DNA from 2 places in the Micromonospora sp. WMMD1219 genome. Region 1 is predicted to be linked to the other one. Evidence: riboswitches for the same ligand, from Rfam matches in the RefSeq annotation. Region 1 holds a riboswitch; the other holds the start of a gene.

Region 1 (7,184 bases):
GATGTCAGCTACTTCCGTAAAATCGGCGTCAGAAAACCCGCGAGCGGCCAGTCCTGACGTGCCGATCCGCAGCCCGGAGGTGACCATAGGTGGACGTGGGTCAAAGGGCACGGCGTTGCGGTTGACAGTGATGCCAACGTTCTGCAGCAGCCGCTCAGCCTGCACCCCGTCGAGGTTCGCCTGGCTTAGGTCGACCAGCACCAGATGCACGTCGGTGCCTCCGGTGACCACACGGATGCCGGCCTTCAACATGTCGGCAGCGTTGAGCCGATCAGCAACGATTTTCGCTCCCGTTAGGGCACGCCGCTGCTGGTCTTGAAACTGCGGGTCGCTGGCGATCCGGAATGCAACCGCTTTCGCCGCCACGACGTGCGCCAGCGGACCACCTTGCTGGCCTGGGAAAACAGCAGAGTCTAGCCGCCGCGCCATGTCGGGGTCCGCGCTAAGGATCGCGCCACCTCGGGGGCCGCCGAGGGTCTTGTGCGTGGTCAGAGTGACGACGTGTGCATGAGGCACCGGGTTGGGATGCAGCCTAGCCGCCACCAGGCCAGCGAAATGTGCCATGTCTACGAGAAGTAGAGCTCCCACCTCGTCGGCAATTCGCCGGAACCGAGCGAAGTCGAGCGTTCTAGGGTAAGCCGACCAGCCAGCGATGAGCATCTTCGGTCGGTGCTCCCGTGCCAACTCTTCGACCTCATCCATGTCGACCAAGCAATCGGTTACGTTCACGTGATAGCTCACGGCCCGGTACAGCCGGCCCGAGTAGTTGATGCGCATGCCATGTGTCAAATGGCCCCCGTGGGCAAGGTCCAGCCCGAGAATGGTATCGCCCGGTTTGAGCAGCGCAGCCATGACCGCGGCGTTTGCCTGAGATCCGGAGTGTGGTTGCACGTTGGCATATGTGGCAGCAAACAAACGCTTGACTCGCTCAGTTGCCAGGCGTTCAATGTCGTCGATGTACTCGCATCCACTGTAGTAACGCCGCCCGGGGTACCCCTCCGCGTACTTGTTGGTGAGGACCGATCCCTGCGCCTGGAGGACCGCTCGGGGCGCTAAGTTCTCCGATGCGATCATGCCCAGGCTCTCTTGCTGACGCCGCAGTTCGCCGGCCACCGCTTCAGCGATCGCCGGATCGAGGTCGGCTAGGTCGTCGTCGAAGGATGCCATTTTCTACCTACCGAGACTCGTTGCAGAAGGCGAGGTATTCATCCGAGGACATCAGTGGTGGCGCCTCCGCTAGCCGAACGCGCACGAGCCAGCCTTTGCCGTACGGGTCGGCACCGATAAGACTCGGATCTGCGAGAACCTCCTCGTTGACGGCAACGACCTCACCGCTGACGGGCAGATACAACTCGGCCACCGATTTCGTGGACTCTACTTCTCCGCATGCGTCGCCAGCAGTCAGGTGGTTTCCCGGCTCAGGCAACTCCACATAGATCACATCTCCGAGCGCGGTGGCTGCAAACGCGGTGATTCCCACCTCTGCCGGATCGACGGACTCGTTGACCCATTCGTGGTTGATGCTGTACCTGAGATGCTTCGGCACGTTCATATCGCTGTGTCCTCGTGAGTTCTGGCCGCGGGTCACCGCGGACGGCGGTAGAAGGGAAGGGGGGTAATCTGGACCGGCTCGGCGGTTCCCCGGATGATCACGGCAAGGCGTGCTTTCTCATCAGTGCTGGATTGGATGCTGGCCATCGCGACCGGTCGTTTCAGCACCGGCGAAGGGATACCGCTGGTGACGATGCCAACAGGCTCGCCCAGGCCGACGTCGGTCAGCGTTACGACCTGATGGCCTGCGCGTGGAACTCTTTGTCCAGCGGTGACGAGACCCACGAGTCGGCGCGCTGCCCCTGCCTTGCGCACCTCCATCAGCGCGGCCCGCCCGACGAAGTCGCCAGCTTTGTCGAAGGAAACCACCCGTCCCAGTCCGGCGTCAAAGGGGGTTGCTTCTCGATCGATTTCGGAGCCGTACAGCGGCATTCCGGCCTCGATGCGGAGCGAGTCGCGGCAGGCCAGCCCTGTCGGCGACAGGCCGTGGCGTCGTCCGGCTGCAAGTGCCAGTGTCCAGATGCCAGAAGCGTCCTTAGCATCGACGAGCAGCTCGAAGCCGTCCTCCCCGGTATATCCGGTGCGAGCGACCAACGTTGGGCGACCATGGATGGTCGACGTTGTTGCGGTGTAGTAGCGGAGATCGTTGACCGCGGTATCGGTCAGGCCTTCTACGACAGCGGCGGCACGTGGACCCTGCACGGCGATGATGGCCCGCTCATTGGTCCGGTCGGTGACTGCGGCCGCGTAGTGTGCGCAGCGGTCCTTCAGTGCCTGATACGCGGTTCGCGTGTTGACGGCGTTGACGACTAGCAGATACCGGTCGGATGCGAGGCGATAGGCGACGAGGTCGTCCAACACGCCGCCCGTCGCCTCGCAGAGCATGGTGTAACGGGCGCCGCCGACTTGCATCGCTGAGAGGTGGCCGACCAGGGCATAGTCTAGGGCCGAGGCGGCTTCGGGACCCGCAACCTCAAGCTGGCCCATATGACTGAGGTCGAAGAGGCCGGCCTGTTCACGTACAATCCGATGCTCCGCGATTTCGCTTCCGTAGCGGAGCGGCATCCACCAGCCGCTGAACTCGGTAAATCGCGCGCCGAGCGCTACATGCAGGGCGTGCAGCGGTGAGCGAAGCAGGTTCGCGGGACCGTCGTGCATGGAGGCTCTCCTCGTCCCGACGCACGGGCGTCGAACGGTTGGGGGCCTCCCGCTCTGTCATTGACCTGAGAGCTTCACCGCTGGGGCAGCGGCTTGCACCGTGGGTGAGACGAATGGTCGTCTGCTTTCCAGAGTTCACCTTGCCCGCGCGGTAATGGGGCCTGAGAGTTTCTTGGGAGTTTGCTCCTTCGGCGCTCCGCATGACGGAGGCTCTCCCGCGCAGGTTCGAATGGTGCCTATGTAGTTATGAACCTATCGCAGGTTAGGCGATGGCGTGCACCACGTCAACATCATCCAGCCCAGTGCTCGGTCGGCGGCCGAGTCCTCACGCCTACTGCACCATGTGGTGAGCATGGGGGTTATCCTGCCACCACTGAGCGAAGGCGGGGTTGTCGTGCACGTGATCTAGGTAGGCTCGACCGACGGCACGGAACAGCACGGAGCTCTGCTCGTTCGTCAGAGCATCACGCCGCCAGACCACCACCAGTCTTGCCAGCAGCTGCGGCTCGCCCTGCAGGGGCAGCACCCGAGTCCCCGCAGCCGGAGCCCAGGACGGGTCGACCAGCCGAACTCCGTCTCCGGCTGCCACCAACGGGTGCGCGGCACCGCTCGGCGCCTCGTACCGGATCTTCGGCTCAAAGCCCGCCGCCCGACAGGCTCGCCGCAATGAGGCGAGAGAGCCGTCGTCCGGTCCTGGCGGGCACACCCAGGATTCGTCTCGAAGGTCAGCCAATTTCACCTGCTCTCGGCGGGCCTGCGGGTGAGATGCGGACATGGCGACGAAGATCGGGTAGCGGGGCACCAGCGGCCGAGCAGTGAGTGTCGGGCCGATCGGCACCTCAAAACCCTCGAGGATGCCTAGCAACGCGGCATCTAGCTGGCCGCGGTTAAGCGCCTCTACCAACAGCCGCGAGGACGGCTCGATCTGCAGCGCAATCTCCGGATCCGGGAACACCTCCGCAATGCGGCGCACGAGACTCCCCGCGCATGCGATGTGAACGGTTCCGATCCGCAGCAGACCAGGGATGGGGTGCCGGTCGCCGAAATCCTCAACAAGCGCATCCACCTCTGCCAGCACGACGTGGGCACGCCGGAGCACCTGCTTGCCAAGCTCGGTCGGGTGCATGCCGCTGCGGCTACGGACGAACAGCGGGCCTCCGAGCATCTTTTCAATCCGATGCACCTGCGCCGTCAGCGCTGGCTGCGACATGCCCAGGAGGGCGGCGGCACCCGTCACGCTTCCGGCCTCTGCAATGGCACTGATCGCCCGCAGGTGGCGCACATCGATGCCCATGACCGAGATTATGCACGCGGCGGCGGGCAGGTTCGGCGGCAGGTCAAGCGGGCGCGCCGCCCGGTCTCCCGATCGGGCGGCGCGCCTGCATTCGTCACGGTTGGTTCAGTAGCGGGTACTTATCGTTGCGCCCGCGCAGGAGGTCTTCCCATACAGGCTGATGTAGTGGTAGCCGGCGGCCGGACTGGCGATGGCCAGAGACTCGTCATTGCCGGCACCGGTCGAGGAGCGGGTAGCGTTGCTGATGGTGGCCCAACTGGACGGGCTGTAGTAGAGATCGCAGTTGCCCGTGCCGCCGACCACGCCAACAGTGAGGGTGCTGACACCCGCAGGCAGGTAGATGTAGAGGTAGTCGTAGTTGCCGGCCGTTGCGGAGCGCCCGCTGCGCTGACAGTTACGGTCGAGGGTGCGTGTATCCGCACCGGTGCACTCCGGCAGAGTGCTTCCTCCACCCGCCGAGACCGAGATCGTCTGAGAGGATTTCGCAGTCGCTCCTTGGTTGTCGGTGACCGTCAGGGAGACCGTGTAGGTGCCAGCCGCCGCGTAGGTTTTGCTCGGGTTGGTGGCCGACGAAGTGCTTCCGTCACCGAAGCTCCACTGCCGGGAGGCAATGCTGCCGTCGGCATCTGTAGACCGGTCGGTGAAGCTGGCGGTCAGTCCGCTGGTCACGACGCTGAAGGCGGCGGTCGGCGGCTGGTTGGTGGGAGGCGGAGTCGTGCCTCCACCGCAGTCACCGACCGCGCAACGAGTCAGCCAGGCGTCGAAGTCGGCGTTGTAGCGCGTGCCGATGGTGCTGGTCAGGTACGTGCGTGCGGCGTTGAAGGCGCCCGACCGGTAGTAGCCGAGGACGGTCGTCATGTCCTGCCGGTGCGATTGCATCATGTACCGCACGGCGAGATAACCCCAGTTGTAGATGCGCGTCTGGTCGTTATTGTAGGTGGTGTCGAACAGGGTACGAAGCGTGTACGTGTGATTACCTGCCTGGGTCTGCGCGCTGGTGTAGGTGACGTTCCGGTAGGAGTAAGAGACGTACTCGGCGAAGCCTTCGATCCACCAGATAGTAGGCGTAGCGATGTTGGCGCTGAAGTCGCCGTACATGTTGAACCGACCATCGAGGTAATGGGTGTACTCGTGGTTGAGGTTCCAGATTTGGAAGGTTGGCCGAACCCACTCGGCTTCGTAGGCGATAAATCTGGCCTGGTTGTTGGGGTCCGAGGGGTTGCCCTCCAGGTACATGCCGCCGTTATTGGTGTCGATGCCGTAGATGGCGCCCGCGTAGGTCTGGTAGTCAGTGCTCGAGTCGAAAACAACCACCTCAATGTCGTCGTTGACATCACCCGCGACGGGCCCGCTATCGGCAACCATGTTGTGGAAGTAGGCGTCTTGGCCCTTCAGGCTGGCGCAGGATTCGCTCAGCTGAGCTGACGTCATGTCCTGTGCGACGATTTTGATCGATGAGCTGCAGGTGTAGTTGATCTTCAGGACGGCGTTCGTCAACTGGGCGGAGAGGTTGCAGGTGGCGTAGTAGGAGCAGTTGGCGGCGTCGTAAGCCTGCGTCATCTCCGCGACGCCCACCCAAAGCGGCGCCGTCCTACCGGTCATGCTGCTTCCCTGAAGCAGCGCCAACGCCATCGGACGCACCGTCGGCTTGAGCGACGCGTGCTGCAAGAATCGTCCGAGTTCTCGGCCAGCGTTCGAGGTCAGGTAACTCTTGTCCGTCCCAAGAAGATTCGCGTGCCTGTTGGCGAAGTTGTACAAATTGTCGAGCACTGTGCGATCCGCCTGGACAGCGGACACGAATGCGGGCACCTGGTGACCGCGGAAGAGCACCGTGTACACGTTGTTGACCGCGTTGGTCATGTACCACGAGGAGGTGTACGACGAGTTGAAACTCGTCAGAAGCCGGTTCACCACGTAGAGATAGCGCGCATTCTCCTGGGCGCTGTCGATGAGGATGACCGCCTCCGCCAAGGTTTCACCGTTGGCGTCGGTGACCTCCCACGCCCGGGAATTCGCAAAGAAGGCGTCAAGGGCCGATCGGATCGCAGTCTGCAGGGCGGGGCCATATGTTCCCACGTTCGTGTCGTACCACTGAACGTAGTAGCCGGCGCGCAGGTAGAGGACGAGTTGGGTCATGCTGGTGGAGTTGTTTCCAGGGTAGCTAGCGGCACCATCGCGCACCGCGTAGGCGACGCTCACCATCTGCGCCTCACGGAAGGCGTAGTAGGCATCGCTGCCGGAAAGGCTGAACAGGCCGTTGATACAGTCGACGGAGGAGGCTTTGATCTGGCTTACGAGCGCCGATCCGGTTCGACTCGTGAAATCTGCCGTGCTGCACGCGGCAGCCGCGCGGGCACTGCGGTCCGACGGGCGCGCGCGGCGCTTTTGAGTAGCTGGCCGGTCGTAGTCGACGCGGCTGGCGTCCTTCGCGGCTGGCTGCGGAGGACGCTTGTGCGCGGGAAGCGACCGCTCGCTGACATGATCAGCGTCGCCCTTCCCGTGGCCGCTGCCGTCGCCCGCCGCCGGAGGCACCGCGTCGGCCGTCTTGATCTGCGGTTTTACAGATACCGGCCAGGTCGAGTTCGCGGCCGCCGGCGCGGCCATGACGCCACAGGAAAGCGCCAGCGCGGTGAGCGCGCCGCACAGCTGGCCTAATCTTCGCCGCAGCAGGTGTCCAGACATGCTCTCTCCTCATGGGCGAGGTGTGCTCCAGCGAAGGCGATTACGTGCTTCGATGGACGCTTGGGGGGTGGACGCTAGCTACCCGGCTCGGACGGCCACAACAAGGCCACAGGGATCGATGAGAGCGAGCGGCTCCTGCCTTGCCAAAACCTAAAGTCGAGGACGCAGAGGTTGCACGAGCGATCAGTCGGTGTGATGGACACATGACATGAGAACGGGTGGTCTGTGCGTGCGATCGTCCAGGTGTTCACGAAGTAGACACCGGATGGCAACCATGGCGAACATCTTGCTCATCGACGAAGATCATCGCTATCGACGTCTGCTCAGCGACCAGTTGACCAGTCTCGGCCACGCGGTCACAGAAGTCGCCCTGCACGAAAGCGGCCGAACGCTATCTGATCTGACCTGCCATACCCACCAGCGACCGGATGCCGTGATCGTGGATCCGATCATGCCCGCAGTGGACGGCTTACTCCTAATGCGCCTGTTGTGCGTCGCG
Region 2 (7,184 bases), 910 kb from region 1:
ACCGGCGCCGGGTACCAGCCGGGTCAGGTGCATCACGAGGGTTACGGCAAGCACTGGTACGGCCCGGCGTGGCGGACGATGACCGGCGCGGACGGGTCGGGAACGACGGAGGTGGGCCGGTGAGCGCGGGTCCGATCAGTAGTTACGACGCGCAGCAGGTGTCCGGTCCGGTGCAGGTGCGGTTGACCTCGGACCGGGTCCGGCGGTGGGAGTTCGGGTCGGCGGCGTTCACCCGCCGCGGCTACGACCAGACCGATGTGGACCGGTTCCGGTTGCAGGTGGCCGACGAGCTGGATCTGCTGGCGGCTCAGGTGGCGAACCTGCGGGCGGAGAACGAGCGGCTCAACGACCATCTGGAGCTGCACCGGCACGGGGTGATCCCGAGTACCGAGGCGGTGACGCCGGCGGCGAAGGAGGTCAACCTGTTGTCGGCGGCGCAGCGGGAGGCCGAGCAGATCATCGCGCAGGCCCACGACTACGCGCGCCGGGTCGCCGAGTACGCCCGTACCCAGTACGAGAGTTACATGCGGGCGGCGGCGGAGGAGGCGAAGCGGGAGGCCGAGCGGGCGGTGACGGAGTACCGCAGCGCGGCGGGGAGCGGCTTCGACGACTCGGTGGCCACGCGGGAGGCGTTGCGGATCTTCGGCGAGATGATGATCTCGCACATGCAGGCGGCGGCCCGGCACCTCGACGACGGCAGTGAGCAGTTGTCGCGCACGATGGAGCGGATCGCCCGGGAGCTGCCGCAGGGCGGCGGGGGCTCGCCGCAGCCGGCGTTGTCCCGCCACCAGCGTTGACCGGCGTCCCGGTCCGCCGCGGCGGGCGGGCCGGGACGTGCACGGTGGGTCAGGCGGTGACGGCGTCGATCGCCTCGGCGATGGGGCTGTCTCCGCCGACGAGTTCCAGGGTGTGCCCGGCGGTGGCCGGGGCGTACAGCAGGGCGAGCAGGACCCGGGCCACGTCGGCGCGGCTGATCGCGCCGGGTTCGGCGTGCCGGGCCAGGGTGATCCGGCCCGCGGGTTCGTCGTCGGTGAGGCGGCCGGGCCGCAGCACCGTCACGTCGAGGTCCCGTGCGGCGACGTCGTCCTCGGCGGCCTTCTTGGCCCGCAGGTACGCCGCCCACACGTCGTCGGTGCCGTCGGCGGGCGCGGCGTCCACGCCCATGGAGGAGACCAGCAGGTAGCGGCGGACCCCGGCTTGGACGGCGGCGTCGGCGAGGAGCACGGCGGCGCCGCGGTCGACGGTGTCCTTGCGGGCGGCGCCGCTGCCGGGTCCGGCGCCGGCGGCGAACACGACCGCGTCGGCGCCGGCGAGGTGGGCGGCGAGGGTGTCGACGTCGGTGTGTTCCAGGTCGCACACGACGGGTTCGGCGCCGGCGGCGCGCAGGGCGGCGGCGTGGTCGGGGTTGCGGATCAGTCCGAGCGCGGTGTCTCCGCGTCCGGCCAGTTCCCGCTCCAGCAGTTTGGCGATCTTTCCGTGCCCTCCGGCGATGACGACGCGCATGCGCTCAACCTAGCCCGGACCCGGCGGCCCCGCCGGGCGACCGGCCTCGTCGATCATGAAGTTGGCGGTACGACACGCCGGGCCGCACCACCGCCAACCTCATGATCAACGGGGCGAGGGCGGGCGGGAGGGGCGGTCAGCGGCGCGGCGAGGGACGATGGACGGGTGAGTGAGGCGTTCGAGGAACTGGCGCGGCTGGTGGCCGCCGGGGACGTGGTGGTGCTCAGCGGTGCGGGCCTGTCCACCGAGTCGGGCATCCCGGACTACCGGGGGCCCAGCGGCGCGGCGCGCCGGCACACCCCGATGACGTACCAGGAGTTCACCCGGGATCCGCTGGCGCGGCGGCGGTACTGGGCGCGCAGCCACCTGGGCTGGCAGATGATCGCCCGGGCGGCGCCCAACGACGGGCACCGGGCGGTGGCCCGGTTGCAGGCGGCCGGGCTGCTCGGCGGGATCATCACCCAGAACGTCGACGGGCTGCACACCGCCGCCGGCGCCACCGGTGTGATCGAGCTGCACGGCCGTCTCGACGAGGTGACGTGCCTGGACTGCGGCAACGCCACCGGCCGTGACGAGCTGCACCGGCGCCTGTCGGAGGCGAATCCGGGCTTCGACGCGCGGGTGGCGCGCGTCAACCCCGACGGCGACGTGGACCTGCCCGACGACGCGGTGACCGGGTTCCGCACCGTCGACTGCGGCCTCTGCGGCGCCGGCATGCTGAAACCGGACGTGGTGTTCTTCGGTGAGGCGGTCCCCGCCCCGCGGGTCGCGGACTGTTTCGCGCTCGTCGAGCGGGCCCGGGCGCTGCTGGTGCTCGGGTCGTCGTTGACGGTGATGTCGGGGCGGCGGTTCGTGCTGCGGGCGGCCCGCCACGGCATCCCGGTGGCGATCGTCAACCAGGGCGTCACCCGCGGTGACACCTACGCGACGCTGCGGCTGGACGCCCCGCTGGGTGCCACCCTGTGCGCGCTGGCCGACCGGGTGGCGGCGGCTCCGGCGCCGGTGTGATCAACCCCCGGGACATGAGCCGGAAACACGCCCGCTGGTAGCGTTGGGGGTGCCGGTACCACCCACGTGGGAGAGACCGTCGACCCGACGGCGCCGAAGGGGCAGATTCTCCCCGGAACCTCTCAGGCAAAAGGACCACGTGGGCAGGCGCTGTGGAGCGCGTCAGCGCGACTCAGGGGGAGGCCGACCCGTCGACCTCGCCCCACCAAGGAGCGCAGCGCATGACCGCAGAGCAGTTCGCCGACCGGCACATCGGTCCCGGCCGCGACGACGAGCGCCGGATGCTGGACACCGTCGGTTACGGCTCCGTCGACGAGCTGATGGACGCCGCGATCCCCGAGGTGATCCGCTGGCACGGCACCCTGGACCTGCCCGCCCCGGCGAGCGAGCGGGAGGCGATCGCCGAGCTGCGTGCCCTGGCGTCGCGGAACACCGTCGCCGTGTCCATGATCGGCCTGGGCTATCACGGAACGCACACCCCGGCGGTGATCCGCCGCAACGTGCTGGAGAATCCGGCCTGGTACACCGCGTACACGCCGTACCAGCCGGAGATCAGCCAGGGCCGGCTGGAGGCGCTGCTGAACTTCCAGACCATGGTCACCGACCTGACCGGTCTGGTCACCGCGAACGCCTCGATGCTCGACGAGGGCACCGCCGCGGCCGAGGCGATGACGCTCGCCCGCCGCGCGTCCAGGAGCAAGAGCCCGGTGTACGTGGTCGACGCCGACGCGCTGCCGCAGACCGTCGCGGTGATCGCCAGCCGCGCCGAGCCGCTCGGCATCGAGGTGCGCGTGGTCGACGTCGAGCGCGACGAGCTGCCGGCGGAGTTCTTCGGCCTACACCTGCAGTACCCGGGCGCGTCCGGCGCGGTCCGCGACCACCGCGCCCTGGTCGAGGCGGCGCACGGGGTGGGCGCGCTGGTGACGGTGGCGGCGGATCTGCTGGCGTTGACGCTGCTGCGCCCGCCGGGCGAGATCGGCGCCGACATCGCCGCGGGCACCACCCAGCGCTTCGGCGTACCGATGGGCTTCGGCGGGCCGCACGCCGGTTACCTGGCGGTGCGTTCGGGCCTGGAGCGGATGCTGCCGGGCCGGCTGGTCGGGGTGTCCCGCGACGCCGACGGCAACCCGGCGTACCGGCTGGCGTTGCAGACCCGCGAGCAGCACATCCGGCGGGAGAAGGCGACCAGCAACATCTGCACCGCGCAGGTGCTGCTCGCGGTGATGGCCGGCATGTACGCCGTCTACCACGGCCCGGACGGCCTGCGGGCCATCGCCCGGCGTACCCACGAGGCGGCGGCGCGGCTCGCGGCCGGGCTGCGCGCCGGCGGCGTCGAGGTCGCGGACGTCGTGTTCTTCGACACCGTCACCGCGATCGTGCCGGGCCGCGCCGCCGACGTGGTGGCCGCGGCGGCGGCGCGCAACGTGAACCTGCGGCTGGTCGACGCCGACCGGGTCGGCGTCTCCTGCGACGAGACCACCACGGCCGCGCACCTCGCCGCGGTGTGGGCGGCGTTCGGCGTCGACGGGTACGACGGCGACATCGACGCGGGCCTGCCGGACGGGCTGGCCCGCACGTCGGGGTTCCTCACCCACCCGGTGTTCCACAGCCACCACTCGGAGACGGCGATGCTGCGGTACCTGCGCCGCCTGGCCGACTTCGACTACGCGCTGGACCGCGGCATGATCCCGCTGGGGTCGTGCACCATGAAGCTCAACGCCACCACCGAGATGGAGCCGATCACCTGGCCGGAGTTCGCGCACCTGCACCCGTTCGCGCCGGACGAGCAGACCGCCGGGTACCGGGAGCTGATCGCGCAACTGGAGGGCTGGCTGGCCGAGGTGACCGGCTACGACGCGGTCAGCGTGCAGCCCAACGCCGGGTCGCAGGGTGAGCTGGCCGGGCTGCTGGCGATCCGCGCCTACCACCGGGAGCGCGGCGAGGGTCACCGTGACGTGTGCCTGATCCCGTCGTCGGCGCACGGCACCAACGCCGCGTCGGCGGTGATGGCCGGCATGCGGGTGGTGGTGGTCGGCTGCGACGCCGACGGCAACGTCGACCTGGTCGACCTCGACGCGAAGATCGACAAGCACCGGGACTCGCTCGCCGCGATCATGGTGACGTACCCGTCGACGCACGGCGTGTACGAGACCGGCATCGCCCAGTTGTGCGCGAAGGTCCACGACGCGGGCGGTCAGGTGTACGTCGACGGCGCGAACCTCAACGCGCTCGTCGGGTTCGCCAAGCCGGGCCGGTTCGGGGCGGACGTGTCGCACCTGAACCTGCACAAGACGTTCTGCATTCCGCACGGCGGCGGCGGCCCGGGTGTGGGGCCGGTGGCGGTGCGGTCGCATCTGGCGCCGTTCCTGCCCGGTGACCCCCTCGGTGCGCGCGCCGACGGGCGGCCGGCGATCTCGGCGGCGAACCACGGGTCGGCGGGGATCCTGCCGATCCCGTGGGCGTACCTGCGGATGATGGGCGCCGACGGGCTGGCCCGCGCCACCGGCGTGGCGGTGCTGGCGGCGAACTACGTGGCGGCGCGGCTGCGCAACCACTTCCCGGTGCTGTACGCCGGCAACAAGGGCCTGGTCGCGCACGAGTGCATCCTGGACCTGCGGCCGCTGACCAAGGCGACCGGTGTGAGCGTGGACGACGTGGCGAAGCGGCTGATCGACTACGGCTTCCACGCGCCGACGATGTCGTTCCCGGTGGCCGGGACGCTGATGGTGGAGCCGACCGAGAGCGAGGACCTGGCCGAGCTGGACCGCTTCTGCGACGCGATGATCGCGATCCGGGCGGAGATCGACAAGGTCGGCTCGGGGGAGTGGCCGGCGGGGGACAACCCGCTGTCCAACGCGCCGCACACCGCGGCGATGGTGTCCGCCGACGAGTGGCCGCACCCGTACCCGCGGTCGGTGGGCGCCTACCCGGCGGGTGTGGACCGGGCGGGCCGGTACTGGCCTCCGGTGCGGCGCATCGACGGCGCGTACGGCGACCGGAACCTGGTGTGCTCGTGCCCCGCGCCGGAGGCGTTCGAGGACTGAGCGGCTGACGCCGGGGCGGTGGGCTGTCGCCGCCCCGGCCGGTGCGCCGGACGGTCATGACCGGCGCGTACGCTCACTGACGCTGCGTGATCGCTCAGGCGACGAGGGCGTGGCGGGCCGGACCCCGGTGCGGGGCGATGGTGCGCCCGTCGGGGAGCAGCTCACCGGTGTCCTCGAAGACGATGACGCCGTTGCAGAGCAGGCTCCAGCCCTGCTCAGGGAAGCAGGCAAGGACGCGGGCGGCCTCGCGGTCGGTCGCGTCGGCGGAGGGGCAGGTGGGCTGGTGCTGACACATCGGGTTCTCCGGACTGTGGGGGCACTGTGTCATGGTTCACATGACCAGTGACGCACAGTACCAAGGAAAACTGAGCGGCAACGAGCAAGGATGCGTCATGTTCACCCAGAATGGGCTGAACGGATGACCCGTAACGGCCCGGACGTCGTGGAAGCGCTCCCACAGGTGGAGGTCGATGTTCCCGGCGCGCCGCCCGGATGCCGCCGCCGGCTCGTCGAGACCGCCCGCCTGCACTGGTCGATCGGCGACGGCGGCGACCCCGCCGACCTGGCACAACGCTTCCTCGCCGCGCACGGCATCACCCGCGACGACCTGTCGCGCCCCGGCCGCCACGACGCCGGTGCCGGAGTGTGCGGGGCCGCGCTGTACCTGTCCGCCGCCGCCGGCGCGTACGCCATCGGCGTGTCGCCCGGCGCGCCGAGCCCCGCGCCGGCGCTGCCCGACCTGGTGGTGGTCGTCTACCACCACACCGACCGCCCGGCGGCGCCCCGGCCGCCGGCCCCCGCGCCGTGGCGGCTCGGAGGCTGGCGGGACAGCTGGACCCCGGCCGCGCACGCCGCCGCCGTCGGCGCGGTCCGCGAGGCCATCGCCTGTGGCGACGTCTACCAGGTCAACGTCGTCGGCCACGCCGCCGCCCCGTACGCCGGCGATCCGGTGCCCGCGCTGGCCCGCCTCGCCGCGCTACCCGGCGCCCGCTACGGCGGCACCCTGCACGGCCCCGGCTGGGCGCTGGGCTGCGCCTCCCCGGAGACCCTCGTCGCGGTCGAGCGCGGCCGGCTGGTCACCCGCCCGATCAAGGGCACCCGGCCGGCCACTCCCGCCGGACGCCGCGACCTGCTCGCCTCGGCCAAGGAACGCGCCGAACACGTCATGATCGTCGACCTGGAACGCAACGACCTGGCCCGGGTGGCCCGTACCGGCTCGGTGCGCGTCGACGAGCTGTTCGCCGTACGCCGCTGGTGTGACCTGTGGCAGGCGGAGTCCACCGTGTCGGCGGCGCCCGCCGACGGTCTGGGCCTGGCCGACCTGCTGCGCGCGGTGTGCCCCGGCGGGTCGGTCACCGGCGCGCCCAAACACGCCGCCCTGGCGCGCATCGCCGCGCTGGAGCCGGTCGGACGCGGCGCGGGCATGGGCGCGCTGGGCTGGGTCGGGCCCGACCGGCTCGACCTGGGCCTGACCATCCGCACCGCCGCCGCCGACGGGGACCTGCTGCACCTGTGGGCCGGGGGCGGCATCACCTGGGACAGCGACCCGGCCGCGGAGGTCGCGGAGGCCGCCGCCAAGGCGGCCCCGATCCGCGCCCTGCTCGCCGGCTGACGGCCTGTCCGCCGCCC

Evidence for each region. Region 1 has a riboswitch for glycine ahead of gcvT (glycine cleavage system aminomethyltransferase GcvT). Riboswitches for the same ligand answer to the same signal wherever they lie in the genome.
Region 2: it holds a riboswitch for glycine, as region 1 does, so the genes downstream of both, gcvP (aminomethyl-transferring glycine dehydrogenase) here and gcvT (glycine cleavage system aminomethyltransferase GcvT) in region 1, are expected to answer to the same signal.

What each region holds. Positions count from the first base shown of each region.
Region 1 covers NZ_CP186057.1:4,245,484-4,252,667, reverse strand. Annotated here, with positions in the region: gene glyA (serine hydroxymethyltransferase) at 1-1,167, opposite strand, end outside; gene gcvH (glycine cleavage system protein GcvH) at 1,175-1,552, opposite strand; gene gcvT (glycine cleavage system aminomethyltransferase GcvT) at 1,585-2,709, opposite strand; glycine riboswitch at 2,754-2,848, opposite strand; glycine riboswitch at 2,849-2,937, opposite strand; gene ACN27C_RS20230 (LysR family transcriptional regulator) at 3,041-4,003, opposite strand; gene ACN27C_RS20225 (collagenase) at 4,109-6,685, opposite strand; gene ACN27C_RS20220 (response regulator transcription factor) at 6,894-7,184, shown strand, end outside.
Region 2 covers NZ_CP186057.1:5,157,024-5,164,207, forward strand. Annotated here, with positions in the region: gene ACN27C_RS24065 (globin domain-containing protein) at 1-123, shown strand, start outside; gene ACN27C_RS24070 (DivIVA domain-containing protein) at 120-797, shown strand; gene ACN27C_RS24075 (NAD(P)H-binding protein) at 847-1,503, opposite strand; gene ACN27C_RS24080 (NAD-dependent protein deacetylase) at 1,669-2,511, shown strand; glycine riboswitch at 2,569-2,659, shown strand; gene gcvP (aminomethyl-transferring glycine dehydrogenase) at 2,733-5,555, shown strand; gene ACN27C_RS24090 (DUF5999 family protein) at 5,650-5,850, opposite strand; gene ACN27C_RS24095 (chorismate-binding protein) at 5,974-7,167, shown strand.